Regions from separate parts of the Nonomuraea sp. JJY05 genome, predicted to be linked through region 2. Evidence: riboswitches for the same ligand, from Rfam matches in the RefSeq annotation. Region 2 holds a riboswitch; the other holds the start of a gene.
What was found. A riboswitch is a leader RNA that binds a small molecule or an ion and turns the genes downstream of it on or off. The one in region 2 is predicted to bind glycine.
Positions count from the first base shown of each region.

Region 1: it holds a riboswitch for glycine, as region 2 does, so the genes downstream of both, gcvP (aminomethyl-transferring glycine dehydrogenase) here and gcvT (glycine cleavage system aminomethyltransferase GcvT) in region 2, are expected to answer to the same signal.

Region 1 covers NZ_JBIEIS010000038.1:14,590-29,455, forward strand. Annotated here, with positions in the region: gene ACFKCF_RS43860 (tetratricopeptide repeat protein) at 1-503, opposite strand, end outside; gene ACFKCF_RS43865 (hypothetical protein) at 627-833, opposite strand; gene gcvP (aminomethyl-transferring glycine dehydrogenase) at 922-3,747, opposite strand; glycine riboswitch at 3,916-4,015, opposite strand; gene ACFKCF_RS43875 (MerR family transcriptional regulator) at 4,134-4,754, opposite strand; gene ACFKCF_RS43880 (bifunctional nuclease family protein) at 4,902-5,372, opposite strand; gene ACFKCF_RS43885 (MerR family transcriptional regulator) at 5,505-6,131, opposite strand; gene ACFKCF_RS43890 (FHA domain-containing protein) at 6,205-6,717, opposite strand; gene ACFKCF_RS43895 (sugar phosphate nucleotidyltransferase) at 6,988-9,492, opposite strand; gene ACFKCF_RS43900 (CDP-alcohol phosphatidyltransferase family protein) at 9,497-10,078, opposite strand; gene ACFKCF_RS43905 (GNAT family N-acetyltransferase) at 10,546-11,301, opposite strand; gene ACFKCF_RS43910 (phosphoribosylanthranilate isomerase) at 11,327-11,923, opposite strand; gene ACFKCF_RS43915 (response regulator) at 12,107-12,781, opposite strand; gene ACFKCF_RS43920 (sensor histidine kinase) at 12,778-14,322, opposite strand; gene ACFKCF_RS43925 (class I SAM-dependent methyltransferase) at 14,499-14,866, shown strand, end outside.
Region 2 covers NZ_JBIEIS010000012.1:61,042-75,907, forward strand. Annotated here, with positions in the region: gene ACFKCF_RS20380 (sensor histidine kinase) at 1-271, opposite strand, end outside; gene ACFKCF_RS20385 (hypothetical protein) at 448-933, shown strand; gene ACFKCF_RS20390 (hypothetical protein) at 1,035-1,352, opposite strand; partial or broken gene ACFKCF_RS20395 (HNH endonuclease) at 1,932-2,033, shown strand; tRNA gene ACFKCF_RS20400 (tRNA-Leu) at 2,106-2,188, opposite strand; gene bcp (thioredoxin-dependent thiol peroxidase) at 2,294-2,767, opposite strand; gene ACFKCF_RS20410 (DUF3618 domain-containing protein) at 2,920-3,249, shown strand; gene ACFKCF_RS20415 (amino acid deaminase/aldolase) at 3,259-4,452, opposite strand; gene ACFKCF_RS20420 (DUF6286 domain-containing protein) at 4,589-5,188, shown strand; gene ACFKCF_RS20425 (hypothetical protein) at 5,336-5,830, shown strand; gene ACFKCF_RS20430 (hypothetical protein) at 6,014-6,409, shown strand; gene ACFKCF_RS20435 (L-serine ammonia-lyase) at 6,420-7,796, opposite strand; gene gcvH (glycine cleavage system protein GcvH) at 7,851-8,240, opposite strand; gene gcvT (glycine cleavage system aminomethyltransferase GcvT) at 8,237-9,322, opposite strand; glycine riboswitch at 9,455-9,552, opposite strand; gene ACFKCF_RS20450 (hypothetical protein) at 9,647-10,477, shown strand; gene ACFKCF_RS20455 (gamma-glutamyl-gamma-aminobutyrate hydrolase family protein) at 10,484-11,173, opposite strand; gene ACFKCF_RS20460 (3-oxoacyl-ACP reductase) at 11,201-11,965, opposite strand; gene ACFKCF_RS20465 (aldehyde dehydrogenase family protein) at 11,980-13,323, opposite strand; gene ACFKCF_RS20470 (glutamine synthetase family protein) at 13,333-14,703, opposite strand; gene ACFKCF_RS20475 (FadR/GntR family transcriptional regulator) at 14,829-14,866, shown strand, end outside.

The DNA.
Region 1 (14,866 bases), on a different contig from region 2:
CCCGGTTCGCCGTGCTCCAGCATCAGGTAGGCCAGCTCCTGGGCCGCCCGCGCGCCCACGCCCGGGTCGCCCCCCTCCATGGCGGCCCGCAGCTCCTGCTCGGCCTCGTCCAGGTCGTCGGCGGCCGTCGCCAGCCGGGCCAGCGCGAGGTGGGCCAGCGGCACGTACGCGGCCGTGCCCACCCCCAGGACGGCCTGCCAGGCGGCCCTGGCCTGTTCGGCGCGCCCCTCCCGTTCGAACCCCTGCGCCAGGTGGCAGGCGGCCTGGGCGGCGTACTCGGGGTGTCCGGTGGCCAGCGCGGTCCTGGCGGCGGCCCGGGCGGCCTCCACGTCGCCACGCTCCTCCAGCACCACAGCGAGCCCCACCGCGGCCTGGGCCCGGTCCCGGCCGTGGGGGTCGGCGACCAGTTCGGCGAGTATGGCGGCGGCGCCGTCGAGATCACCGCGTTCGGCCAGGCGGCGGGCAGCGTCGAGGTGCGGGGTCTCCAGCTCTGAGGACGTCAAGAGAGCTCCTTCTGGCGACGGTCGCACCGAGCCTAACGATTTCTGGCGATCATGTCTGCTCAGTTGACGCGGAAGGAATGACCGGCTTCGGACCCCGGCGCGGCGACAGGCGTACAGTCCTGATCATGACCGGCCCGAACGCCGCCCGGACCACCGCCTGCCCCACCACCAGCGGCCCGCGGCCGACACGCCGGAGGCCGGCTGTAAGCCGACCAGCACCGCCCCGCTGGACGCCCACGACCCCATGGTCAACGCCAACACCACCTCGTGCGAGAACAGCGCCGCCCCGAGCGAACGGACCGTGCGCCGGTGGAGGCCGAAGTCGCTCATCCCGCCGTTGAAGGAGAACGGCGGACGCCCGCGCGGAGAGCGCGGGCGCGGTGGTGGGGCCGCGTCCGCAATGGACGCCGCCGGGCTCCTAGTCCTCGTACGCCTCCAGCGGCGGGCAGGAGCACACCAGGTTCCGGTCGCCGTAGGCCTGGTCGATCCGGCGCACCGGCACCCAGTACTTCCCGTCACGCAGCGACGGCAGCGGATAGGCGGCCTCGCTGCGCGTGTACGGGTGGGTCCACTCGTCGGCGCTGACCGACTCGGCCGTGTGGGGCGCGTTCCGCAGCGGGTTGTCCGCCGGGTCGTAGGCCCCCGACGCCACCTTGTCGATCTCGCCGCGGATGGCGATCAGCGCGTCCACGAACCGGTCGAGCTCCCCGAGGTCCTCGCTCTCGGTCGGCTCGATCATCAGCGTCCCCGCCACGGGGAACGACATGGTCGGCGCGTGGAAGCCGTAGTCGATGAGCCGCTTGGCCACGTCGTCCACGGTGACCCCGGTCTCCTTGGTGATCTGCCGCAGGTCGACGATGCACTCGTGGGCCACCAGCCCGCCGCGCCCCGTGTAGAGCACGGGGTAGTACGGGGCGAGCCGCCTGGCCAGGTAGTTGGCCGACAGGATGGCCTGCTCGGTGGCCGCCGTGAGCCCCTCGGAGCCCATCATCCGGATGTACGCCCACGAGATCGGCAGGATCCCGGCCGAGCCGTACGGGGCCGCCGAGACGGGACCCACCGGCGTGCCGTTGTGCAGCGGGTGGCCGGGCAGGAAGGCCGCCAGGTGGCCGCGGACCGCGACGGGGCCGACGCCCGGGCCGCCGCCGCCGTGCGGGATGCAGAACGTCTTGTGCAGGTTGAGGTGGGACACGTCGGCCCCGAACTCGCCCGGCCTGGCCAGCCCGACCAGCGCGTTGAGGTTGGCCCCGTCCACGTAGACCTGGCCGCCGGCCTCGTGCACCTTGGCGCACACCTCGGTGATCGTCTCCTCGTACACGCCGTGCGTGGAGGGGTACGTCACCATGATCGCGGCCAGCGCGTCACGGTGCTTGGCGATCTTGGCGTCGAGGTCGGCCAGGTCCACGTTGCCGTCGGAGTCGCAGGCCACGACCACGACCCGCATGCCCGCCATGACCGCGCTGGCGGCGTTGGTGCCGTGGGCGGAGGACGGGATGAGGCAGACGTCGCGCTCGCCGTGACCGCCCGCGCGGTGGTAGGCGCGGATGGCCAGCAGCCCGGCGAACTCGCCCTGCGAGCCGGCGTTCGGCTGGATGGAGACGCGGTCGTAGCCGGTCACCTCGGCCAGCCAGCCCTCCAGCGTGCCGATCAGCTCGCGATAGCCCTCGACCTGGTCGTCCGGCGCGTACGGGTGGATCGCGGCGAACTCGGGCCAGGTGATCGGCTCCATCTCGGTGGTCGCGTTCAGCTTCATGGTGCAGGAGCCGAGCGGGATCATGGAGCGGTCGAGCGCGATGTCCTTGTCCTGCAGCTTGCGCAGGTAGCGCAGCATGGCGGTCTCGGAGCGGTGGCTGTGGAAGACCGGGTGGGACAGGTAGCCGGACTCGCGCGCCAGCGCGGCGGGCAGCGCGTCGGCCTCGAGGGTCACGTCGGAGCGGTCGACGCCGAAGGCGGCCCACACCTTGGCGACCTCGGCGGCGCCGGTCTTCTCGTCGCAGGAGATCGACACGTGGTCGTCGTCGACCCGCCAGAGGTTCACGCCCTGCTCGACGGCGGCGGCGACCACCTCGGCGGCCCGGCCGGGCACGCGTACGAGCACGGTGTCGAAGAAGTCGCGGTGCACGACCTCCAGGCCCGCCTCGCGCAGCCCGCCGGCCAGGGCCACGGCGTGCCGGTGCGCCCGGTGGGCGATCCGGCGCAGCCCCTCGGGGCCGTGGTAGACGGCGTACATGCCGGCGATGACGGCGAGCAGGACCTGCGCGGTGCAGATGTTGCTGGTGGCCTTCTCGCGGCGGATGTGCTGCTCGCGGGTCTGCAGGGCCAGCCGGTACGCGGGGTCGCCGTCGGCGTCCACCGACACGCCCACCAGGCGGCCGGGAAGCTGGCGCTGCAGGCCCTCGCGCACGGACATGTAGGCGGCGTGCGGCCCGCCGAACCCGAACGGCACCCCGAACCGCTGTGAGGAGCCGATCGCGATGTCGGCGCCCAGCTCGCCGGGCGCGGCCACGAGGGTGAGGGCCAGCAGGTCGGCGGCGGCCACGACGAGCGCGCCCGCCTCGTGCGCGGCGGCGGCCACGGCGCGGAAGTCACGCAGCCGGCCGGACGCGCCCGGGTACTGGACGAGCACGCCGAAACACTCGGGCAGCTCGCCGTCGAGGGAGTGCTCCACCAGCGTGATGCCCAGGGGCTCGGCCCTGGTGGCGAGCACGGCCTTGGTCTGCGGCAGCGCGTCGGCGTCCACCACGAACACGCTGCTCTTGGACTTGCCCGAGCGGCGGGCCAGGGTCATCGCCTCGGCGGCGGCCGTGGCCTCGTCGAGGAGGGAGGCGCCCGCGACGGGCAGGCCCGTCAGGTCGGAGACGACGGTCTGGAAGTTCAGCAGCGCCTCGAGGCGGCCCTGCGAGATCTCCGGCTGGTACGGGGTGTAGGCGGTGTACCAGCCCGGGTTCTCCAGCAGGTTGCGCCGGATGACGGCGGGGGTGATCGTGTCGTGGTAGCCCAGGCCGATCATGGAGGTGAGCACGCGGTTGCGCCCGGCCAGGGCGCGCAGTTCGGCGATGGCCTCGGCCTCGCCGACGGCGGCGGGCAGCTGGAGCCGGTCCTTGGCCCTGATGGCCTCGGGGACGGCCACGGCCACCAGATCCGCCACGGACTCGAAGCCCACGGCCTCGAGCATGCGCTGCTGCTCGGCCGCGGAGGGGCCGATGTGCCTGGACGAGAAGGGCGGAGCTGACAGGTCGGTCATGGACAGTGCCTCCCGAGGCTATGGAGACCGGCGCCGTGGCGCGGGCGAGTGCCGGATCTCCCCCTCTGTCAGCGCGGCGACGCCGCGACCTGAGAGCTTCACCCCGGGAATGGGGCTTGCACCGTCGGTGAGGCGCGCCTGGCGGGTGCGCCTGCTTTCCAGAGTTGCCTCACCCGAGCGGTACAGGGTGCCTGAGAGATTCCGGGGAGGGTTGCTCCTTCGGCGCCCTGAGACCCGGGGGCCTCAAGGACTCTCCCGCACGGGGTCGTAAGCCTTGCTGTCCTAGATTACAACCCTCCGCGTTACGCATGAATTTCCCCGGTAACGCGTTATGCCCAGATTGCCCGGTGGGCCGCGTCCGGCGGCCCACGGCAGGAGGGGGTGCGCTAGCCGAGGCGCCGCGCGCGGCGGCGGCGGGCGAGCTCGTCAGCGGGGTGGTCGGCCGGGACGGTGTCCTCGACCGCCGCTCGTTCCCCCGGCAGCTCCGCGAGGGAGCCCTCGACCTCTCGCCAGACCCGGCCGAGCGCGATGCCGAACACGCCCTGACCGCCCTGGAGCAGGTCTATCACCTCGTCGGCCGAGGTGCACTCGTAGACGCTGACGCCGTCGCTCATGAGCGTGATCTGCGCGAGGTCGGCGACCCCGCGGTCACGCAGGTGCTGCACGGCTGTACGGATCTGCTGCAGGGACACCCCGGTGTCGAGGAGCCGCTTGACGACCTTGAGCACCAGGATGTCGCGGAAGCTGTAGAGCCGCTGGGAGCCCGAGCCCTGCGCGGCTCTTATCGTGGGCTCGACGAGACCCGTGCGCGCCCAGTAGTCGAGCTGCCTGTAGGTGATGCCGGCCGCCGCGCAGGCCGTCGGCCCGCGGTATCCGATGTCCGCCGGCAGGGTCGCCGGCTGTTCGTCGAAGAGCAGGCCCTGCTCTCCGGCACGCTGCCGCGCGCTTTCGCGCCGAACCGGATCTTCCTGGCCGGCCGTCTTTCCCTCGCCGCTGCTGACCGCCACGCGGACCTCCGGCTTTCTCTCATCCCGTGGCCTGATCTGGGGGTTCGTAAAGGGCGACCACGGGTTTCACTTGCACCGTAGGACCGTGACCATGCTCAGTCAACGATCCGGCTCGGCGCGTCGTGAAGCGTAAATGCACCGAAATACCTACCCCGCCCTGCCGAAGTCTTCGGGAGTGATCGTGTCAAGGAACTCCCTGAACTTCTCCACCTCGTCTTCCTGGTCGTCCGGGATGATCACCCCGGCCTCCTGGACGACCTCCTCGCTGGCGAAGATGCGCGCTCCGGTGCGCAGGGCGAGCGCGATCGAGTCGGACGGCCGCGCGCTCACCTCCACGCCGTTGGAGAACACCAGGTCGGCGAAGAAGATGCCGTCGCGCAGGGCGACGATGTTGACCGCTCGCAGGCCGACGCCCAGAGCGCTCAGCACGTCTCGGAAGAGGTCGTGGGTGAGCGGCCGCGGTGGTGGCTCCTCCGCCTGGGCCAGGGCGATGGCCGTCGCCTCGGTCATGCCAATCCATATAGGAAGGAACCGCTCCCCGTGTGCCTCCTTGAGCAAGACGATCGGCTGATTTGTGGGCATTTCAACTCGAACGCCCACGACCTCCATCTGCAACACGGGCTGCTCCGTATTCCTGACCGGTCACCCGGCACAGCTATTTGCGGGTCGCTACTGCTGACTGGCTACTGCAATTCAACGTAACACCCGGCGGGCATGGAATGCGCCTCCGCCTCCCAGCTCGCCCGGGTCTCAGCGCCCCAGCACGGACCGGATCCCCGACCGCACAAGGGATGCGTGCAGGTCGAGCAGGAGCGTGGAAAGCTCCCTGGCGACCTCGTCGGCCTCCCCGATGGCGCCGGGGGCCCGCCGTTTGAGTATGGGGGCGACGGTCTGCTCGACGAGCCCGCACTCGCGCTCGGCCGCGGCCTTGACCGCGCGCAGGTGGCGGGCGCGCAGGCCGAAGCGGGCCAGCGCGCCGACGCTGCGGGCCACGTTGAGGGCCTCCTCGTCGTAGCGCCTGGCCACCGGGGCGAGCAGGCCGTAGTCCTCCAGCTCGGTGAGCGTCTCGTCGTCGATCCCGGCCGCCTCGAGCAGCTCGGCCCGGCTGAGCCGGACCTCCTGCTTCTCCTGTACGGCGCGCGGGCGGCCGAAGCTCTCGGCCATCCTGTCCTTGATCACCCGCAGCGGCAGGTAATGGTCGCGCTGCTCGCGCAGGATGAAGCGCAGCTGCTCCACATGCAGGTGGGTGAACTTGCGGTAGCCGGACGGGCTGCGCTCGGGCTCGATCAGCCCCTCACCCTCCAGGAAACGGATCTTGGAGATCGTCACATCGGGGAACTCGCCCTGAAGGAGCGCGAGCACCTCCCCGATGCTCATGTGAGAGCGTGCCGCCTGGGAGGTCATCCGACCTCCCGGGACGGCGCGTCCACGAGTCGCTCGCTCGGCCCGATCATGCGCCGGCGTGAGTCCGCATCAGGAAGACGAGGCGGAACTTGCCGATCTGCACCTCGTCTCCGGAGTGCAGGGGAACCTCCTCGATGCGCTCCCTGTTGACGTAGGTGCCGTTGAGGCTGCCCACGTCGCGCACGGAGAACTGGCCGCCGGGATGGCGGTAGAACTCGACGTGGCGGCGGGAGACCGTGATGTCGTCGAGGAAGATGTCGCTCTCCGGATGGCGACCGGTCGTGGTGAGGTTTTTGTCCAGCCGGAAACGGCTCCCCTGGTTGGGGCCTCTGGTCACCGTGAGCAGCGCCGTGCCGGGCGGCAACTGCTCGACCAGCGCCCGCTCCGCCAGGAGCATGTCGCCTGCCTCAGCCTCGTATGCCTCGATTCCCGCGATGGAGATCGTCGACGTGGTGTCCCCGGAGACCTCGGGTCTGGTCAGCGGTGACCCACAGCGGGAACAGAAACGGGCATCCTCGGGGTTGGCGTGCCCGCACTGCGTGCAGTAGACGCTCGGCATCGATCGGCTCGGCCTCCTACCGCGAAGACGCGGCGACGGTGCTCAAAGACGCGCCTCGCTTCGCTTTTTCAAGTTTGCGAATGCCGCAACATACGCTGATCAGCGGCAAAGGTCAAGGCGGGGCACTGGACTGTGGTTTGGACGCAGACAAAGTTACCGCCGCTTCCGCCCCGTGGTCCATGCCGCCGCGCGTTTCTACATTACGATCTTGCGGCACTGTCTGGGCGCGTCAACCGTCATGGCTTTTTCGTCACTCTCCGCGACCATTGTTCACATGGCGGCCTGCTCCACAATGCGGGCCCACCGTTCGAGCAAGGCCTGGGCGCCGTCCATGTCGCCCGCCTCGGCCCACAGATCGGTCACGGGCTCGGTGGCGGCGGGCAGCACGAGCACCCAGCTCCCGTCGTCGTGGGCCACCCGCACGCCGTCGGTGGTGTCGATGCGCCGGCTCTCGTGCTCGGCCTCCGCCGTCTCGATGACCGAGCGCATGACGGCCCCCTTGGCCGCCCAGGGCGTGGGGATCGTCCGCTTGAGCATCTTGACCTCGGGGATCCTGGCGTCGATCTGGCTGAGCGACAGGCGGGTGCGGGCCACCAGCCCGAGCAGGCGCATGAACGAGGCCAGCCCGTCGATGGCGGGGCTGAACTCCGGCACCACGAAGCCGCCGCGCCCGTCCGCCGCGAAGATCATGTCGGCGCCGGCGGCGGCCGAGGTGAGGGCGTCGAGCGCGGTGGAGGTCCACTGCACCTGCACGCCGTGGAAGCGGCAGACCTGCTCGGCGACCCTGGTCGTGGTGACCGGCAGGGCCACCTGGCCGCCCCTGCGCTCGGCGGCGACGAGGTCGAGCACGACGAGCAGGGAGCGTTCGTCGTTGATGAGCTGGCCCATCTCGTCCACCAGGGCGATGCGCTCGCCGACCGGGTCGAACCGGACCCCGAACGCCGCCCGCGACGAGCTGACCAGCTCCGACAGCCGCTGCAGGTCGCGGCGGCGCTCGGCGAGCGTCTCGGTGGGCGAGACGTCGTCGAGGCGGGCGTTGACGGTGAGCACCTCGACCCCGACGCGGCCGAGCAGCGTGGGCAGCACCAGCGAGGAGGTGCCCCCCGCGCAGTCCACGACCACCTTCATGTCCCTGACGTCGCCCACGTCCACGTGGCGCAGGAGCTCGTGGGTGTAGTCCTCGACGGCCCTGGCCGGATAGGTGAGCTCGGCGATCTCCCCCGGGAACGCGCGCCGGAACTCCTGCCGGGAGAAGACCCGCTCCAGCTTGCGCTGCGCGGCCGGGGGCAGGTCGGCGCCGCGGCCGTCCATGATCACGATGTCCACGCTCTGCGGGTCGCCCGGGGTGGTGCGCAGGGTGATGCCGCCCGCGGCCGACTCGCGGGCCGTGTGGAAGCGCGTGACCGGCAGCGGGGCGGCCTCCAGGTCCAGGACGTTGATCGCGCCCGCGGTGAGCGCGCCGATGACGGCCCGCTTGAGCGCCCTGGCGGCCAGGGAGCAGTCGCGGGAGGTGACGACGTACTCGCCCTTCTTGAGCGTGGTGGCGTACGCGCTGGCCAGCCGGACGCACAGCTCGGCGGTGATCTCCACGTTGACCAGGCCGCTGACCCCTCTGGGGCCGAACAGGTTGCGCTGGCCGCGCGACTCCCAGATGACGCTGGTGTTGACGACCGCGCCGGCCTCGATGGTCTTGAACGGGTAGACCCTGACGCCGCTGGAGACGTACGCCTCGGGCTCGATGACGCACTCGTCGCCGATGACGGCGTTCTCCTCGATGCGGGCGCCGGCCATGATGTCGGTGCTCTTGCCGATGACGCAGCCGCGCAGGTGGGCGCCGGGCCCGAGGTAGACGTTGTCGTGGACGACCGCGCGGTGCAGGAAGGCGCCCTCGCGGACGACGGCGTTGTTGCCGAGCACGGTGTACTCGCGCAGCTCGGCGCCCGCCTCGACCTTGGCGTAGTCGCCGATGAGCAGCGGGCCCTTGAGCACAGCGTCGGGGTCGACCGAGGCCGAGTCGGCGACCCAGACGCCCGGCGAGAGCTCGAACCCCCCGATCTCCAGGTTGACCCGGCCGGACAGGGCGTCGGCCTGGGCCTTGAGGTAGCTGTCGTGGGTGCCGACGTCCTCCCAGTAGCCGTCGGCCACGTAGCCGTAGATGGCGGCGCCGCGGTCGAGGAGCGCGGGGAAGACGTCGGAGGACCAGTCGACGGGTTCGCCGGCGGCGACGGCGTCGAGGACCTCGGGCTCCATGATGTAGATGCCGGTGTTGACGGTGTCGGAGAAGACCTGGCCCCAGGTGGGCTTCTCGAGAAACCGCTGAACGCGCCCCTCGTCGTCCACGATGATGATCCCGAATTCGAGGGGGTTCGGCACTCGCTTGAGACCGATTGTCACAAGTGCCGAATTTTCACGATGAAACCGGATCATGTCGGTTAAATCGATATCTGTTAGGGCGTCGCCGGAGATCACCAGGAAACGGTCGTCGCGGAGCCGGTCCTCGGCGTTCTTGACGCTGCCGGCCGTGCCGAGGGGCAGGTCTTCGGTGGCGTACTGGAGGCTCATGCCCAGCTCGTCGCCGTCGCCGAAGTAGTTGCGCACGAGCGCCGCCAGGAACTGGAGCGTGACCACCGTCTCGGTGATGCCGTGGCGCTTCAGCAGGCGCAGCACGTGCTCCATGATCGGGCGGTTGACCACGGGCAGCAGGGGCTTGGGCTGGTTGGCGGTCATGGGACGCAGCCGAGTTCCCTCTCCGCCTGCCATGACGACCGCCTTCACCCGATCACTCCTTTTTGGCCGCGGCTACGAGTTGCAGCACCTGTACCACATACAACACGCCTGCCCACCAGTACAGGCCCGTTCCCCAAAGCGCGAATGCCCACCCGACAATTCGTGCTATATCGGCATACCACCCCGTATGGGAGGCAAGGAAGAGGAGAGGGAAGGCGTACATAAGGTTGAACATGGCGGCCTTGCCCAGGTAATGCACCTGAAGTGCCTTGTATCCATGTTTGCGAAGTACGGGGATGAAACAGGCGACGAAGAGTTCGCGTCCGAGGATGACCGCGACCAGCCACCACGGGATGACGTCACGTAGCAGCAGGCCGACGATGGTGGCGAAGACGTAGAGCTTGTCGGCCGCGGGGTCGATGATCCGGCCGAGCCTGCTGGTCTGGTTGAAGGCGCGAGCGATCTTTCCGTCGAGCCAGTCCGTGAAACCGGCCACCGCGAGGATCACGATGGCCCATCCGTCCGCCTTGGGCCCGAGAACCAGCCAAAGGAACACGGGGACGCCGAGGAGTCGCAGGAAGCTCAGCAGGTTGGGAACCGTCCAGATCCGGTCCTCGGCGGAAGTTTCGCTCACGAGCAGACCCTACTGCGTGGAACTCTGACGCAGCGGCCCCGCATCGGGCACTCACATTTCCGGCCTTCCCCCCACACCGGAGGGCTCCTCACCCGCGCCCTGACCCACTTGGCGGCGAACCAGCCGATCCCGCCCGAGCCCACGGCACCTGCCCTTCGGGCACGACCAGGCACCCGGGGGCTCGTGCGCCTCCACGGGATACCGGGGCCTCCGCAGGATACGGGCGCCTCCCGGGGCACGGGCGCCTCCCCTGGACGCCTCCCTCCGGTACCGGCGCCTCCTCAGGGATCCGACGCCTCCCCGGAACGAGCACCTCCCGGGAACGAGCACCTCCCCGGGAACGAGCGCCTCTTTGGGGAACGGCGGCTCTCGGGCAACGGCAGGCGCCTTTTCAGCGCGGCGGCGGGCGCCTTCGGAAGCGACGGCCGGGAGCCTCGCACGGCATGCCCGCGCTCACGGGCGGCGGGTCAGGTGCGGAGGAAGGCGTGGGTGCGGCCCAGCTCCTCGAAGCCGAGCTTGGCGTAGAAGTCCTTCGGCCAGTCGGCCGCGTCGGCCACCAGGAAGATCAGCTCGGCCTGCGCCGCCTGCGCGAGCAGCGCGGTCATGAGGGCACGCGCGTGCCCCTTGCCCCGATGGTCCGCGCCGGTGAAGACGCTCTCGATCTGGGCGACGCCCCCGTGCTCGTACAGGTCGGCCCTGGCGGCGATCTCCCCGTCCGGGGCGCGTACCCCCCAGAAGCTCACCGCGTCGGCGCCGCGCAGCCGGCCCTCCACGCGCCGGGCGAGCCCGTCGATCACCTCGTCCGGCGCCTGCGGCAGCGTGTGGCGCCAGTCGCGCCGCAGCACCGGCAGCAGCTCGGCCAGGGAGAGCCGCTCAGCCGCCGCGGAGCCGGACGGGCTCGTGCCGCGGAAGGCCATGATCAGATTCGTCTCGTGCTCGTAGCCGGCGGCCAGGAACGCGGGCGCGAGCGCCGTACCGAGCCGGTCGTCGTCCACGCACACCAGCCGGTGCTCGCGCTGCGCGAGCACCTCGTCGGCCGCCCGCAGCAGCCGCTCCGCCGCGTCCCGCGCCTCCTGCGGCCCCTCCGGGACCGGCCCGGGGCCGACGATGAGCTTGTTGTCGTCGTGCGAGCCGGGATAGCGGTCGTCGAGCACCGCGAACCCGCCCGGGACGGCCGCCTCCCGCGGCGCCCTGCGGCGGGCGAAAGAGTGCAGGAAGCCCACCGCGCGGGCCAGGTCCGGGACGAGCTCAGCCGGCAGGCCGCACGGCCTCGATGAACGCCCGGATGAGCGCCGAGTCCTTCACCCCGGGCGAGGTCTCCAGGCCGCTGGACACGTCGACGCCCCACGGGGCGGCCGCGGCGATCGCCTCGCTCACGTTGGACGGGGTGAGCCCGCCGGCCAGCAGCCACTGGCCCGACGCGCGGCCGCGGACGGCCGCCCAGTCCCACGCCTGCCCGGAGCCGGCGTGCGGCGCGTCCACGAGGAGCAGGTCCTCGTCGTAGGCCCCGCAGCGCAGGTCGGCCTCCGCGTCGACGGCCCTGATCAGCTTGAGGCCGAGGTCCTTGAGCGCGGTGAAGTCGCCGTGCGGGTGCCTGCCGTGCAGCTGGATGGCCCGCACGCCGGACGCCAGCGCCGCCGCGCGCACCGTGTCAGGGTCCTCGCCGCGGAACACCCCGACGGTCAGCACATGGCCGGGCACCAGCGCGGCCAGCTCCGCGGCCCGCTCGGGCTCGATCCTGCGCGGGCTCCGGGTCATCACGAACCCGATCGCGTCCGCGCCCGCCTCCACGGCGGTGGTCACATGCTCGGGCTCGCTCAGTCCGCAGATCTTCACATACACCACACCCCCGACCCTAGCGGCGTCGGGGGCCACCGGTGACCATGCCGGGCCGGTCCGCCCGGAGGATGATCGGCCGTCCCCCGTCCGGCGGACGAGCGAGGCGGGGCAGGGGCAGGCGGGGCAGGGACGGGGACAGGGGCAGGCTCAGGGGCGGGGTCAGGGGCGCGGCAGGCGTACCGGGCGGGGTCAGGGGCGCGGCAGGCGTACCGGGCGGAAGGAGGCGTCCACGAGGCCGGTGCGGTGAGCCACGACGGCGGCCTGGATGCGGTTGCGCAGCCCCAGCTTCTCCATGGCCGCCGCGATGTGGGTCTTGACCGTCGTCACCCCCACGTGCAGCTCCTCCGCGATCTCCGCGTTGGACAGCCCGGTCCCGACCAGGGCGAGCACCTCCAGCTCGCGTTCGGTCAGCCCGGCGGGCGGGGGCGCGGCGGCCTGCTCCTCGGCGTCCAGGAACCGCTCCACGACCCGCCGCAGCACCGACGGCGCCAGGAGCTGCTCCCCCGCCGCCGCCCGGCGCACCGCGTCCACCATGCGCTCCGGTTCGTCGTCCTTGACCAGGAATCCGACCGCGCCGGCCCGCAGCGCCGCGTACACGTTGGCGTCGTCGGCGAACGTCGTCAGCACCACGATCCGGGCGCCCGGCCGGGCCGCGAGCACGCGCCTGATCGCCTCCAGCCCGTCGACCCTGGGCATGCGCAGGTCCATGAGGATCACGTCGGGCAGGTGGCGCTCGGCCAGGCGGACCGCCTCGGCCCCGTCCACGGCCTCCCCCACCACCTCCATGTCGCCCGTGGCCTGCAGCAGCATCCGCACGCCCGCGCGTACGAGCGCCTGGTCGTCGGCCACCAGCACGCGGATCATGCGACGCTCCTGGCCGGGAGGCTGGCGGCCAGGAGCCAGCCGCCCTCGCCGTCGGGCCCGGCGGTGAGGGTGCCGCCCAGGGTGCGGACGCGTTCGCGCATGCCGGCCAGGCCGCGCCCGGACGAGGGCAGGCGTTCGACGACGGTGGGCGGGCGGCCGTTGCTGATCCGCACGGACAGCCCCTCCGCCGAGGGGGTGACGCTGACCCGGACCTGGGTGCCGGGGCCGGCGTGTTTGAGCACGTTCGTGAGTCCTTCCTGGACGATGCGGGCGGCGGAGGCCCGGGCGATGAGGGGCGCCTGGTCGGTGGCGGGGTCGAGTTCGAGGTCGACGACGAGCCCGGCGGCGGCCATGCGTTCGGCGGACTCGCGGACCACGTCGGCGGGGTTGGCCAGCAGGTCGGGCTGGCGTTCGGGGTCGCGCAGCAGGTCGAGCAGGTCGCGCAGGTCCTGCAGCACCTGGTGCCCCGTCTCGCGGATGTCGGTGAGCGCGTCGGCGACGGGGCCGTCGGGGGCGGTGTAGCGGGCGGCGCTGGCCCGCAGGACCATGGCGCCCACGTGGTGGGCCACGATGTCGTGCACGTCGCGGGCGATGCGTTCGCGCTCGGCGAGCTGGTCGGCGCGCACCTGGGCGACGGCCGCGCGGGCCGCCTCCTCGGCGCGCAGCCGCTCGGCGGCCGCGGCGGCCTGCCGCATGCCGAGGTAGCGGCCGATGGCGATCGGCGTGGCCACCAGCGTCATGAGGATGCCGACGCGGAACGGCGTGGTCTGGGTCTCCTCGCCGACGACGGCGATCGCGGTCAGCATGCAGCCGGCGGCGTAGGCGACGATCGTCCATGCCCAGGAGGTCACCCGCATGGCGAACACGCCGATCGCGATGAGCGTGAGGATCACGCAGGTGTTGACGACCTGGTTCAGGTAGGTGTCGGCGGAGACGAGCAGCGCGCCCTGCAGCAGGAACACCACCCCGGGCAGCCGCCGGGCGATGCCCAGCGACAGGCCGCCGACCACGGCGAGCAGGCCGACCACCCAGACGGGCTGGGTGCCCGCGTGCCAGGAGGTCCAGGTGCTGAGCACGGTGATCGCCACCCCGCCGGCCGCCAGCAGCGCGTCGGGCGTGACGTCCCGCTCCTCCAGCGGCCCCGCCGAGCCACGCAGGTACGCCCCGAGCACGGCCGGGAAGACCGCCAGGAAGACCGAGTACACCCAGGTGTTCATGACGACCGGGATGCCGGGGTCGACGATGTTCCAGGCGGTCGCGACCATCGCGGCGGCCACGGCGAGCACGGTGGCCCGCCAGCCGGAGCGGTAGCCCACGACTCCGAGCGCCACGCAGACCAGGATCTGCGCCGTGTTGGACGTGAACGACTCGAGCTGGTCGGTCACCACCAGCAGTCCGGCCAGGTAGAGCGCGACGGGCACCGGCCGGCGCCGGACGAGCCCCATGGGCAGGCCCACCAGCAGCGCCATCGGGATGTTCATCGCGGCGGACAGGTATTTGGTGTCGCCCGCGTGCGCCGTCGTCAACAGGTCCAGACCCACACCTGAGACCGCAAGCAGGACATCCAGCGGCAAACCACGCCAACGCATGGACACACGGTAGCCGTGGAGCTTGCCGGCCGGGGTCCTCCTCACGGAGGACCCCGCCTCCTCCAAGTGGCCGGAGGTCCGTCCGGAGGGCGGAGCGTCCACCCGCGATCTTGCCTTAGGTTCGGGGCATGCCCAATGACACCGCACTTTTTCTCGGCCAGTTTCTCCGGGCGCCGGCCACGATCGGGGCGGTCGCGCCCAGTTCGCGGCGGCTGGCCTCGGCTGTCTGCGCCCCGATCCCTGAGCGCGGCGAACCGACCGTGGTCGAGCTGGGCCCGGGCACGGGCCCGTTCACGGCGGAGATCCAGCAGCGGCTCGGCGGGCGTGGCCACCACCTGGCCGTGGAGGTCAACGAGCCCATGGCGCGGCTCCTGCAGTCCCGGTTCCCGGCCGTGGACGTGGTGAACGCCGATGCGGCGCGGCTGGGCGAGTTGCTGGCCGAGCGCGGGTTGCAGCAGGCGGACGTGGTGGTGAGCGGGTTGCCGTGGGCGGCGTT
Region 2 (14,866 bases):
GGTTGACGCCCGCCAGCCACTGCCCGAAGCTGATCAGCGCTATCGCGGCGAACGAGGCGACCGGGCGGTCACGCCAGAGCAGCGGCAGCAGCAGCACCGCCGACAGGGCCGCGTATCCGGCCACGCCGAGGTAGGGGCCGCTGGTCGCGGTCGAGGGGGCGGACGCGTACGGGATCGCCAGGATCGCGCACAGCGTGGCGAGCGGGGCGACCCGGAGGGCGCCCGCCAGCTTCTCGTGGCGTCTCGACCACGCCCGCACCTTACCGAACACACCATCACGATATGTACCGCCGTCTGACCGTTGTTCCGCCTGTAGGTGGAAGTGCGTCTACGACCCAGGTCTTACGTGGCAGGGAACAGACCGGGGTCTTACGCCGGGCTTACGGTGACTTGGGCATTCTTGTCTCTGGGAGCGCCCCTCTAGCGGGCGAGTAAAGGGAGATCGTGATGGCGGATCATGATCGCGACGCCGGGTCGCGCGGTGAAGAGGAAGCACCGCGCGACCCGACCCCTGCGGACGAGCTGCACGAGCCTGAAGGGCCGAGCAGGCTGAAGTACGGCCAGGCCCCTCCGGGCCCCGGCTTCACGATGCCTCTCACGCCACCCCCGCGCCCTGACTCCTACCGGGAGTTCTTCCGGCAGAAGCAGGCCCAGGTCCTCGGCGCCGGCCTCATCGGCCTCGTGATCGGCGCCCTGCTGGGCGGCACCGCCGTGGCTTTGGTCAGCGGATTCGCGCACCGGGAAGAGGTGCACGGGATGTACTGGCAGGAGCCGGACCGGCAGCCCAGGCGCTTCCAGGTGCCCGAGCGCCTCGACGGCTCCGCCTGCGAGGAGGGGGAGGACGGCGACGTCTGGTGCGGCTGGGTGGTGCCGAAGGCCCCGCGGTCCGACGTCCCACCGGCGCCGGACCCGAGGCCGACCAGCAGCGGCTAGGTGTCCGGTCATAGCCCTGTATAAGGTCATCAAGACTATATGGGACACCAGCCGAGACCTGCTGGACAAGTGCCCGGAAACTTCGCGGGCCGGCCCGGTCCTCAACGTGATCGAGTAGCAAACCGGGCGATTATTGCAGTAAATGGTCGATCGGCGAGATCGTTTCTCGAAAGTGTCGGTCCCCAGCCGTAGCCTGCATCCATGTCGAATGCCGATCCAACCCCCGAAGAGCTGGCCGGATTCGTGCGCCGGGCTCGGCCACTTACCGAGGTCCTGTCCTTGCTGGGCTGAGAAACTCCGGCGGCCGGCGCGCGAGCTTGAGCCGGAAAATAGCCGAACTCGGCATCGACACCAGCCATTTCCAGATCTTGACCGAGGCCGTAGCGGCGTCGACGAGTGTTTGCGAAGTGCTCGATCACCTTGAAATTCCACGTAGTGGTGGGGCGCATTCGCATATCAGCCGTCGGATCAAAGCCATGAGCATTGATGTATCACATTTCAATCGCCTTCCCGGGTATCGAGAGAGCGTGCTGCCCGAGGCGTTCGAGCGCGACGCTCTGGAAGAGGCGGTCAAGGGTGCGAAGGGCATGCGGGAAATTCTGCGGCGCCTTGGCATGGCTGAGAGCGGGAGATTCCGGGAGGAGGTCCGTCGTCAGCTCCGATCTTTCGACATCGCCGAACCCGTCGGCTTCCAGCGTCTCCGGCTAAACGAGAGCGATGTCAGATCTGCGGCGAAAGAGTCCCGGTCGGTGGCGTCGATGATGCGCCGACTTCGCCTGCCCGTCAGCGAAACGAATCGGCGGCGACTCCTTCGGCACATCGCACGCCATGGCATCGACACGGCCCACTTCCAACGCAAGATCACCAGTTCGGTGATGAGCAAGCCACGCAGAGACCCTGCCGCCGTTCTCGCGGAGCGCCCTCTTCGGACGAGCCGCACTCCAGGTGCGGTGCTGCGCCGTGCTCTGGACGAGATCGGCGTGCCCGCACGTTGCGTCATGTGCGGGACCGGAGAGACCTGGCAAGGGAAACCACTGATCCTTGAGGTGGACCACATCAATGGCAATCCGCTGGACAATCGGAGAGAGAACCTGAGACTGTTGTTCCCGAACTGCCACTCGCGGACAGCGACTTTTGCGGGACGAAACAGACGCCGATCCGGTGCACAGGTGTGCGGGCGGGGGGACTCGAACCCCCACGGTGTCTCCACCAACAGGACCTAAACCTGCCGCGTATGCCATTTCGCCACGCCCGCGCAGCCCCCGCCAATGCGGGCCTGACACAGTTTAGCGCTCTCAGCGGGGAAGAGGAGCGCATGTGAAGACGGGTACGGGCCCTCCGGGAGGGCCCGCCGGGGTGTTCAGCTCAGGCCGAGCTTCTTCTTGAGCCCGGCCACGTGGCCCGTGGCCTTCACGTTGTAGAGCGCCTGCTCCACCTTTCCGTCCGCGTCGATGACGAAAGTCGAGCGGATGACCCCCACGATCTCCTTGCCGTACAGCTTCTTCGGGCCGTACGCGCCGTACGCCTGGTGCACGGTCAGGTCGGGGTCGGACAACAAGGGGAAGGTCAGGGCGTCACGTTCGGCGAATTTGGCGAGTTTTTCCGGTTTGTCCTTAGACACGCCGAGAACGACGAAACCCTCGGCCGTCAGCTGCCCGAGGTTGTCGCGGAAGTCGCAGGCCTGCTTGGTGCAGCCGGGCGTCATCGCGGCAGGGTAGAAATAGAGGATCACCCGCTTGCCGCGGTAGGCGTCAAGTGAGACGGTCTCGCCGTCGGCGGCGGGTAGCGTGAACTCGGGCGCGGCGTCGCCGGGCGCGAGCTTGGTTTCGGTCAATGGGCCCTCCTGAGTTCCTTCCCGCCAACCTACCGGCCTGGCCGCCGTGCCGTACGGTGCGCCGACCTGACAGACTGATCAGCACCACGAACGACGGAGTTCGCACGGCACGCGGAGCGGGCGCGGCCACGCGTGAGGTCGAGAGGAGAGCCATGGCTGACACCGATCCGGACGAGCTGGAGCGACGGATCGCGCGGACGCGCGCGGAGTTGGCGCAGACGGTCGACGCCATAGCCGACCGGGTGAGCCCCAAGCGGGTCGCCGAGCGCACGGTTTCCGACGTCAAGAGCAGGGCCACGCACTTCGTGGCGTCCGTCGGCGACGCGCTGGGGGTGACGCCGCGGCCGGTCGAAGCCGGCGACCACCCCGACCAGGTGTGGGAGGAGGAGCGGCCCGACCTGGCGCCGGTGCTGATCGGGATCGGCGCGGTGCTGGTCGTGGGGGCGGCCATCGTGCTCTGGCGCCGCCGCAGGCGCCGCTGACCCGGGCCCTCAGAGGAAGGTCCGGCCCTCGCCCCGGTACGTGGGCACCGACTCCACCAGCGTGTCGCCGTCGATGAGGTGGAGCGCGTCGAAGCGCTCGCACATCTCGCCCGCCTTGGCGTGCCTGAACCACACCCGGTCCCCGATCCGCAGGTCCTGGGCGGCCTGGCCGAGCAGCGGGGTCTGCACCTCGCCCGCTCCTTCGTCCCGGGCGTAGTGCAGACCGGCCGGCAGGTACGGCTGGGGCAGGCGGCTCGGGTCCGGCGTGCCCGAGGCCAGATAGCCGCCCCCGAGCACGGTCACGGTGTCCACGCTCGGGCGGCGCACCACCGGCAGGGCGAAGAGCGCGGCCGGGTGCCCGGTGAAGCGGCGGTAGAAGTCGAACAGCCTCGGGTGGAAGAAGCCCGATCCGGCCGCCACCTCCGTGATGGCCTTCTCGAGTACGGTGCGCTCGACGGACCCGGTGCCGCCGCCGTTGACGAACTCCAGGTCGGTGATCTGGCGGACGGCGTTCACGATGCGGCCTCGCCTGAGGATGAGGTCCCTGGCGGAGAGGGCCTGCATGATGCGGACGGCGCGGGTGTAGGCGGCGTTCGCGGGCGGGGCGTCGCCGACCCCGCCGATCTGGGCCTCGTACGCCATCAGCCCGGCTACCCGGAACCCGGGGCGCTTGGCGACGGCGGCGGCCAGGTCGGCGGCCTCTTCCGGCTCGCGGATCGGCGACCGGAGCACCCCAGCCCGAAATTTCCCGCCAAAAGCGATGTATCCGGCATCGATGTCGATGCAGGTCCGGAGCTCGGCCCGGGGGCGCACCCCGGCCACGGCCGCCTCGGTGAAGTCCAGGTGGGCGGTCGAGTCGATGGTCAGAGTGATGTGCCTGGCCGCGTCCTCGTCCCCGGCCAGCTCGGCCAGCGCGTGCCGGTCGGCCGTCGGGTAGGCCACCAGGATGTCCGTGAACCCGTGGGAGGCCAGCCACAGCGCCTCGGGGAGCGTGAAGGCCATGATGCCCCGGAAGCCGTCCATGGCCAGGATGCGTTCGAGCACGGGACGGCTGCGGACCGACTTGCTGGCCACGCGGATCGGCTTGCCCGACGCCCGCCGTACGAGGTCGGCCGCGTTGGCCCGCATGGCCGCCAGATCGAGGATCGCGAACGGCGGCTCGAGGACCGCTGTGGCGCGGTCATAGCGCTGGCGGTCGTCCATATGGGCAGCGTAACGGCATATCAGGCAAATGAATATGAGTGTTGTTCACCTTGTTGGCCGCCCCGTAATGTTCGGGCAAACGGGCGGCGGGGGCGCGGTTCCGGCCACGCGGGACCCGTGTACGTGTGTCGTTGTGATGACCACGCTTCAGCAGACAGTCCCCGGCGCCGCCGTCCCCGCGCGGCACACCGGACTGCGCCGGGCGAGCAGGGCGCTCAGACCGGCGCGAACCCTCCCTGGAGCCCTCGTCGCGCTCACGCTGGCCGCCGGGCTGGGAGCGACGGCGGCCGAGATCGTGTCGGGGCTGCTCGGCCACCGGCTCGGCTGGGTCCCCGTGAACAAACTGGTCGACCTCGCGGGTAAGACCACCTGGCCGGAGCTGTCCACCGCCGCCGTGGGCGCGGCGGTCGCGGGCGTACTGATGCTGCTGCTGGCGATCGTGCCCGGCCAGTCGAGGCTGGTGCCGGTGGAGACGTCCGACCCGCGGATCGTCATCGGCATCACCCGCTCGGGCCTGCGCCGCACGCTCCGCGCGGCCGCCCAGCAGGTGTCCGGGGTGGACCGCGCCCGGGTACGGCTGCGCAGGAGCACCATCGAGGTCACGGTCATGACGGGGACGGAGAGCTCCGGCACGATGCTCAGGCAGGTCGGCATGGCGGTGGGGGACCGGCTGGCGGGCGTGGGCACGCTGGGCACCGGCGAGGTCGTGGTCCGGCTGCGCAGAAAGGGCGCGTGATGCCCGGACGCACCGAGACGGGCCGGCCGCGCGGAGAGGTGGCGTGATGCCCGGACGCACCGAGACGGGCCGGCCGCGCGGAGAGGCGGCGTGATGCCCGAACGTACGGCTGCCCAACGGACACCGTCTCGCGGCAAGGGGGCCGCGATGCGGCAGTACGCGGGCAACCGCGTCGGCCTGGCCATCGTGGGCGGCACGCTGCTGGGCCTGGGCGCGTACGCCTGGCTCCGCGGCCACGGCCACCTCTTCGACCTGCCCGCCACCGCCAAGGTCCTCCCGGCCCAGACCCGCCGGGTGCTCGCCGACGAGCCCTGGCCCCTGTGGGTGCTGGCCCTGAGCTTCCTGCTCCTGTCGCTGGTCTCGCTCCGCTGGCTCCTGCTCAGCCTCGGCTGGGGCCGCCGCGGCGCCCGCAACGGCACGGGCACCGCCATGCTCTTCGTCGGGCTGAAGGGCGTGGAAGGACTCGGCCGGTCGGCGGTGCGGGTCGCCGAGAACGGCCTGCGCGTCACCCTGACGTGCCCGTCCACCGCGGACGTGGGCGCGGTGGTGAGCAAATTGGACCACGACATCGTCGGCAGGATCCGCCGCGAGGTCCGCGACGACGAGGCGAGCGCCGTCGTCCGCCTGCACGTCCGCCGCTGATTCAACGAAAAGAGGAGATTCGCATGAACAGAGTGAGAACTCGCCGCGGCTCTCGCCATTTCGGCCGGCACCGCCGTTGCCGGCGGCATTTCAGCCCCGGCGCTGGCCGACGGCCAGCCGGTCATAGACGTCATCGACAATGTCGTACCGAACCCGAGGGTGCTCTCGGACCTGCTCCCGAACGTGAACGTGGCACCCTCGGTGCTGTGCATTCCCACGGCGCAGAACAACAACAGCGCCCATGGCGACCGCAACCGGTTGGGCAACGAGCAGGCCATCAACTGCACGCAGACCACACAGCAGACGGCGAACGCGCTCAGAAACTATGAGAAAGTCACCGGGCCGGAAGTGACGCTCCCGATGGGCCTGTCGAATGTCATCACCGTCATGTGCCCCGCCGGCAAGGTGGTGCTGGGCGGCGGATATGTCATAAACGGCAACATCCCGCCGAACTCCAACATCGACGAGATCATCGATGCTCCCACCGCGGCGGACGACGGATGGCGACTTCAATTCCTGACCGCCGGCAGCACGCAATTCAGGGTGGCTCCGTACGCGACCTGCGCCAGGCCGTCCTAGCTCCCGAGGGTCAGCACTCGATCACGTTGACGGCCAGCCCGCCGCGCGAGGTCTCCTTGTACTTGTCCAGCATGTCCCGCCCGGTGTCCCGCATCGTCTTGATGGCACGATCCAGCGGTACGAAGTGGCGGCCGTCGCCGCGCAGGGCGATCCGGGCGGCCGTGATGGCCTTGTTGGAGGCCACCGCGTTGCGCTCGATGCACGGGATCTGGACCAGGCCGCCGATCGGGTCGCAGGTCAGGCCCAGGTTGTGCTCGATGCCGATCTCGGCCGCGTTCTCGACCTGCTCGGGCGTGCCCCCGAGGGCCTCCGTGAGGCCGGCCGAGGCCATCGAGCAGGCGGAGCCGACCTCACCCTGGCAGCCGACCTCGGCGCCCGAGATCGAGGCGTTCTCCTTGAACAGCACGCCGATCGCGCCCGCCGTCAGCAGGAAGCGGACCACGCCCTCCTCGTCCGCGTGCGGGACGAAGCGGGTGTAGTACGTCAGGACGGCCGGGATGATGCCGGCGGCGCCGTTGGTGGGGGCGGTGACGATGCGGCCCCCGGCGGCGTTCTCCTCGTTGACCGCCAGCGCGAACAGCGTGACCCAGTCCATGGCCTGCAGCGGGTCCTTCTCCGCCGGCTCCGACTGCAGGCGGCGGTGGAGCTGGTTGGCGCGGCGCTTGACCTTCAGCCCGCCGGGCAGGACGCCCTCCTTGGAGATGCCGCGGCGCACGCACTCCGACATGACCGCCCAGAGCCGCAGCAGGCCCGAGCGGATCTCCTCCTCGGTGCGGCCGAACGCCTTCTCGTTCTCCAGCATCAGCGCGGAGATCGACAGGCCGGTGTTCGAGCAGTGCTTGAGCAGCTCCTCGCCCGTGGTGAAGGGGTAGGGCAGGACGGTGTCGTCCGGCTTGATGCGGTCGGCGCCCGTGGCCTTCTCGTCCACGACGAAACCGCCGCCCACCGAGAAGTAGACCTTCTCCCTCAGCTTCTCGCCGTCGGCGTCGTACGCGGTGAAGCGCATGCCGTTCGGGTGCTCGGGCAGCGAGATCTTGCGTTCGAAGACGAGGTGCTCGCCCACGACGAAGCGGATCTCGTGCGTCCCGTACAGCTTGACCGTGCCCGACTCCCGCATCTCGGCCAGGCGGCCGTCGATGGAGTCGACGTCGACCAGCTCGGGCTTCTCGCCGGACAGGCCGAGCAGGACCGCCTTGTCGCTGCCGTGGCCCTTGCCGGTCAGGCCGAGCGAGCCGTACAGGATGGCCTCGACCCGCGCGACCCGGGAGAGCAGGTCGTCGTCGTGCAGCCCGCGGGCGAACTTGTGCGCGGCCGCCATCGGGCCTCCCGTGTGGGAGCTCGACGGGCCGATGCCGATCTTGAAAAGGTCGAAGACGCTGATCGCCATTGATGGCGCCTTTCATGCTGGGGCCGGGGCCCGCGCAGGGCCCCGGCAAAAAGGTCAGGAATCGCCTGAGGTGAGCGCCGTGTACTCCTCGGCGGTCAGCACATCTTCGGCGTCGCCCTCGACACGCACCCGGAACATCCAGCCGTCGCCATACGGGTCACTGTTGACCAGACTGGGGTCGTCGACCACGGCCTGGTTAACCTCGACGACCTCACCCCCGACGGGGGTGTAGATCTCGTTCACCGACTTGGTCGACTCCACCTCGCCGACGGAGTCGCCCGGCTCCACGGTCGAGCCGACGTCGGGGAGCTGCACGAAGACGACGTCACCAAGAGAGTTGGCGGCGAAGGCCGTGACGCCGATCGTCACGATGAGGCCGTCGTCCAGGCCGGCCACCCACTCGTGCTCCTTGGTGTAGCTCAGCTCGTCAGGGATGTTGCTCACTTGTTCCTCCTGTAGAAGGGCAGCTCTACCAGGTCCATAGGTTCATGGCTGCCCCGGATGTCCACGGCCAGGCCTGACTCGGCGCCGGTGTCCACGTAGGCCATCGCGATGGGCCTGCCCAGGCTCTGGGAGGGCGCACCGCTGGTGACCTCGCCGACGACGGCGCCGTCTTTGGTGACCGGGTAGCCGTGGCGCGGCACCCGGCGTCCCCGCGCGACCAGGCCGACGAGCCGGCGCCGGGGCGGGTCGTCCTTGACCGCCTCGAGCGCCGACCGGCCGACGAAGTCGCCCGGCTTGTCGAATTTCACCACTCTGCCCAGCCCCGCGTCGAACGGGGTCAGCTCGGCGCTCAGTTCGTTGCCGTAGAGCGGCATGCCGGCTTCCAGCCTGAGGGTGTCGCGGCTGGACAGGCCGGCGGGCTTGAGGCCGTACGGCTCGCCCGCCGCCATGAGCGCGTGCCAGAGCGGCACCGCGTCCTGGTTGGCGACGAACAGCTCGAACCCGTCCTCGCCGGTGTAGCCGGTGCGGGCGATCAGCGCCTGCCGCCCGTCGACCAGCTCGGGCAGGCCCGCGTAGTACTTGAGCCCGTCGAGGTCGGCGTCGGTGAGCGTGGCGAGGATCTCCTGCGATCGGGGCCCCTGTACGGCGATCAGCGCGTACTGGTCGGACCGGTCCTCGACCAGCACGTCGAACGCCTTCGACCGCTCAATCAGCTCTTTTGCCACTTTTTCGTAGTTCGAGGCGTTTGCCACGACCATGAACTCGTCATCGTCGAGCCGGTAGACGATGAGGTCGTCGAGCACCCCGCCCCGCTCGTTGACGATCATGGTGTATCTGGCCCGCCCGGTCGCCAGCGCCGACAGGTGGCCGACCAGCGCGTAGTCGAGCGCCTGGCCGGCCTGCGGCCCGGTCAGGAAGATTTCGCCCATGTGGGAGAGGTCGAACAGCCCGGCCGCCTGGCGAACGGCGTTGTGCTCCGCGGACTCGCTCCCGTACCGGAGCGGCATGAGCCACCCGGCGAAGTCGGTGAGCGTGGCGCCGAGGCTCTCGTGAACGTCTCGTAGCGGTGTTGGTCGGGACATTTGTCGCACCTCTGGACAGGATTGGATGCCAGCATCCTCCCCCTCTGTCATCGATGCCTGAGAGCTTCGCCCGAGTTTTGCCGGACTTTCACCTTCGGCGAGGCCCCGCGGGCCTGCTTTCCAGAGGTCACCATAGGCCGCGCGGTCCTTTGCCTTGAGAGGTTTGCGGGGAGGGCTTGCTCCTTCAGGGACCCTGACCGGCTGTCAGGGCGCTCTCCCGCGCGGTTTCGCCAGTGATGTCCGTCAGCCTAGTGCTGCGATGGGGTTGTTGTCGCGTTCTGATCGCTCCTGAACCACTCCGGGGGGTGGTGACGTCGAAAGGATATGAATCGGCGAACGGCGGCTTTCGGCCTGCTGACCACCCTGGCCCTCGCGGGCTGCGGCGCATCGGAGGCCGCGTCCCCGCCCCGTTACGAGGCGAACCTGACGGTGCTCGAAGGCGGCGGGCACGGGCCGCAGCTGTGCATGATGGTCATGGAGTCGTTGCCACCGCAGTGCGGCGGTCCGGACGTGGTCGGCTGGGACTGGAACAAGGTGGATCACGAGTCGCAGGGCGGCGTGAAATGGGGCGAGTATCGCGTCGTGGGCACTTGGGACGGCAGCAGGCTGACGCTCACCGAGCCGCCGGGCGCCCCCAGGAAGGCGGCCCCCACCCAGGAGGAGGACCTCACCAGTCCGTGCCCGGCGCCGGAGGGCGGCTGGCGGCCGGTCGATCCCGCCAAGGCCACGCAGCAGGCACTGGACCGGGCGCTGGCGCGCGCCGGCACGGCCAAGGAGTTCGCGGGCGCCTGGATCGACCGGAGCCAGATGAAGGAGCTCCCCCCGGAGTCGACGGAGGCCGACGACCCGCGGCGGCTGGTGCTCAATCTGAAGTTCACCGGCGACCTGTCGGGCCGCGAGGCGTGGATCCGCGAGGTGTGGGGCGGCGCGCTGTGCGTCAGCGGCGCGGCGCGCAGCCAGAGTGAGCTGGAGGCGATCCAGCGGGAGATCGAGGCCGAGCTGGGCGACGGTCTCGTCTCGGCGTCCCCCAGCGTGCTGCGCAACCAGGTGACCGCCCAGGTCTGGGTGGCCACCGACGAGCAGCGCCGCGACCTCGACGCCAAGCACGGCGCCGGAGCCGTGGCCCTGAACGGCGTGCTCAGACCAGTGGGGTGAGAGCGCTCAGCAGGCCGCCACGAGCGCCTCGAAGAGGGCGCCGTCCTCGGCCGCCTCGGGGTGCCACTGCACGGCCACGGCGAAGGGGGCCGAGTCCAGCTCGACCGCCTCGATCGTGCCGTCGCCGGCGGTGGCGGTGACCGTGAGGCCGGGAGCGAGCCGGTCGATGGCCTGGTGGTGGTAATGGGGGACGGTCACGGGCTCCGTGCCCAGCGCCTTGGCCAGGCGGCTGCCGGGGACGAGGGTGACGGGCAGCGGGCCGAACCGGCCGGGGGCGGGGGAGTGGCCGGTGTGCCCCACGACGTCGGGGAGATGCTGGTGGAGGCTGCCCCCGAGGGCGATGTTGAGCACCTGGAGGCCGCGGCAGATGCCGAGGTACGGCAGGCCCGCGTCGAGGGCCGCCGCGATCAGCCCAAACTCCGCCTCATCACGAAATTTGCGGATATAGCCGGTTTGATTCCCCGGCTCCTGCCCGTACCGGGCCGGATCGACGTCCCCGCCACCGGCCAGGATCAGGCCGTCCAGGCGGCCGACGACCTGCGCCGGCTCGCCGGCCGGCGGCAGCACGATCGGCTGCCCGCCGGCGCGTACGACCTGCTCCACGTACATGTACGGCAGGAGCGCCACGGTCATGTCCCAGACCGTGAACTTCGCCGGCTCCACGTACGACGTGATGCCGATGACGGGACGCTGCACGATGACTCCCGAGAACTCGGACCAGAGCTAGAGCGGCGTGACGTAGGCGCCGGAGATGCCTCCGTCCACCAGGAACTCACTACCCGTGATGAACGACGCGTCGTCGCTGGCCAGGAACGCCACCGCCGCCGCGATCTCCGAGGCCTCGGCGAAGCGCCCGACGGGGATGTGCACCAGCCGTCGCTGCGCCCGCTCGGGGTCCTTGGCGAACAGCTCCTGCAGCAGCGGCGTGTTCACCGGCCCGGGGCACAGCGCGTTCACCCTGATGCCCTCCCGGGCGAACTGCACGCCCAGCTCGCGCGACATCGCCAGCACGCCGCCCTTGGAGGCCGTGTAGGAGATCTGCGAGGTGGCCGACCCCATGACGGCCACGAAAGAGGCGGTGTTGATGATCGAGCCCTTGCCCTGCCGCTGCATGTACGGGATGGCGTGCTTGCAGCACAGGTAGACGCTGGTCAGGTTCACCTCCTGGACCCGGCGCCAGGCGTCGATGCCGGTCTGCAGGATCGAGTCGTCGTCGGGCGGCGAGATGCCCGCGTTGTTGAAGGCGATGTCCACGCTGCCGTAGGTGTCGAAGGCCGTCCGGAACATCCTGGCGACGTCGTCCTCGTCGGTGACGTCGGCCTTGACGAAGAGGCCGCCGACCTCGTTCGCGGCCTTGACGCCCGCCTCCTCGTCGACGTCCACGCAGACGACCTTGGCGCCCTCCTCGGCGAACCTGCGTGCCGTGGCCAGCCCGATGCCGCTGCCCGCGCCGGTGATGACGGCCACCCGATCCTGCAAACGCCGCATGTAAGTCACCCTGTTCACTCCGATGCGATGAAGACGTTCTTGGTCTCGGTGAACGCCGCCAGGGCGTCAGGGCCGAGCTCCCTGCCGAGACCGGACTGCTTGAAGCCCCCGAAGGGGGTCCAGTAGCGGACCGACGAGTGCGAGTTGACCGAGAGCGCGCCCGACTCGACGGCCCTGGCCACGCGGAGCGCCCGCCCGACGTCGCGGGTCCAGATGGAGCCGCTCAGGCCGTACGGGGTGTCGTTGGCGATGCGCACGGCCTCCGCCTCGTCCTCGAAGCGCACCACGGACACGACGGGACCGAAGATCTCCTCGGTGAACGCCGGGTCGGTGAGCTCGGGCGTCAGCACGGTCGGCGGGAACCAGTAGCCCCTGCCCTCGGGGCAGGACCCCTGCAGGTAGGGGGCGCCCTGGACGAAGCCGCGCACCCGGTCGAGGTGCTCTGGGCTGATCAGCGGGCCCATCTCGGTGCCCTCGTCGAGCGGGTCGCCGACCTTGACGCCCCGCACGGCCGCCGACAGGCGCTCCATGAACTCGTCGTACACGTCGGCCTGGACGAGGAGGCGGGAGCGGGCGCAGCAGTCCTGGCCCGAGTTGTCGAAGACCGCGTACGGCGCCGTCCTCGCGGCCTTGTCGAGATCCGCGTCGGCGAAGACGATGTTGGCGGACTTGCCGCCCAGCTCCAGCGTGACCCGCTTGACCTGCCGTGCCGCCTTGGCGGCGATCTCCTTGCCCACCTCGGTCGAGCCGGTGAACACGATCTTCGCCACGCCGGGATGCTCGACGAGCCGGGCCCCCGCGACCTCCCCTGCCCCAGGCAGCACCTGGAGCACCCCCTCGGGGAGGCCCGCGGCGAGGGCCAGCTCCGCCAGCCTCAGCGCGGTCAGCGGGGTCCATTCGGCCGGCTTGACGATCACCGTGTTGCCGGCCGCGAGCGCCGGGGCCACGCCCCAGGTCATGATCACCATGGGGAAGTTCCACGGCACGATGACGCCGACGACGCCCAGCGGCTCCTGGAACGTGATGTCCACGCCGCCCGGCACCGGGATCTGCCTGCCGTGGTTGCGCTCGGGGGCGCCGGCGTAGAAGTGCAGCACGTCGCGTACGTTGCCGGCCTCCCACCGGGCGTTCCCGATCGGGTGCCCGGCGTTGGCCAACTCCAGCCGCGCCAGCTCCCCGCCGTGCTCGTCCACCAGGTCGGCGAACCTGCGCAGCAGCCGTGCCCGGTCCCCGGGCGACACCTCGCGCCAGGTCGCGTACGCGTCCCTGGCACGCTCCACCGCCCGGTCCACCTCGGCGGCGTCGGCCAGTTCGACGTCGGCGAGGACGTCCTCCGTCGCCGGATTAACGATCTTCATGTGCTTCTTTCACATCCGCTCGAAACCACGCAACAGCTCCCAGTCCGTCACCGCCGCGTCGAACGCGGCCAGTTCCACGCGCGCGTTGTTGGCGTAGTGCTCGACCACGTCCTCGCCGAACGTCTCGCGGGCCAGCTTCGACCCCTCGAACAGCGCCAGCGCGTCCCGCAGCGTGTGGGGCACGCTCTCGGCGCCGGAGTCGTAGGCGTTGCCCTCGAACGCGCTCTCCAGCGGCAGCTCGTTGTCGATGCCGTGCAGCCCGGCCGCGATCAGCGCGGACACCGCGAGGTAGGGGTTGACGTCGCCGCCCGGCACCCGGTTCTCCACGCGCAGGGACGGGCCGTGGCCGACGAGCCGGAGCGAGCAGGTGCGGTTGTCCACGCCCCACTTGACGGCCGTGGGCGCGAAGCTGCCGGGGACGTAGCGCTTGTAGGAGTTGATGTTGGGGGCGTACAGGAGGGTGAGCTCGCGCAGGCAGGCGAGCTGCCCGGCGATGAAGTGGGCGCCGAGCGGGGAGAGCCCGTGCGGCCCGTCGCCCGCCATCACCGGATCCCCGTCGCTGCCGCGCAGCGAGATGTGGATGTGGCAGGAGTTGCCCTCGCGCTGGTTGGGCTTGGCCATGAAGGTGATCGACTTGCCCTCCTGGGCGGCGATCTCCTTGGCGCCGTTCTTGTAGATGACGTGGTGGTCGCAGGTCCTGAGCGCCTCGTCGTAGCGGAAGGCGATCTCGTGCTGGCCCAGGTTGCATTCGCCCTTGGCGGACTCGACGTACAGGCCGGCGCCTTCCATGTTCCGGCGGATCCGCCGCAGCAGCGGCTCGATGCGGGCGGTGCCGAGCAGCGAATAGTCCACGTTGTAGAGGTTGGACGGTGACATGTCCCGGTAGCCGCGCTTCCAGGCGTCCTCGTAGCTGTCCTCGTAGACGCAGAACTCCAGCTCGGTGCCCACGTACGCGCCCAGCCCCCGCTCGGCGAGGCGGGCGAGCTGCCTGCGCAGGATCTGCCGGGGGGAGGCGGTCACGTCGCCGCCGCCCTCCCAGGCGAGGTCGGCCATCAGCATGGCGGTCCCCTCGTGCCACGGCACCCTGCGCAGCGTGGCGAGGTCGGGCTTCATCACGAAGTCGCCGTAGCCACGCTCCCAGGAGGACATCGCGTACCCGCCGACGGTGTTCATGTCCACGTCTACGGCGAGCAGGTAGTTGCACCCCTCGGAGCCGTGGTGCAGCACCTCTTCGAGGAAATAGCGGGCGGACAGCCTCTTTCCCTGCAACCTGCCCTGCATGTCGGCGATCGCGAGCAGCACGGTGTCGATGCGCCCGAGCGCCACCTCGTCACGCAGCTCGCTGACGGAAAGGAAGCCGGTGCTCGATCTCTCGCTCACGCTATCCCCGCTCCGATCTGGCCAGAGGCGCTTTCCCGTTGATTGGGCTAGTCTTAGACCATTGATGTGTATGGCGGGATCCGTTGTCAAGACCTGAGGACACGTTGGACGAGTCGGCGCGTTTGATGACGGTGTTGCGCCCGGTGCGGGCCGGCAACGCCTT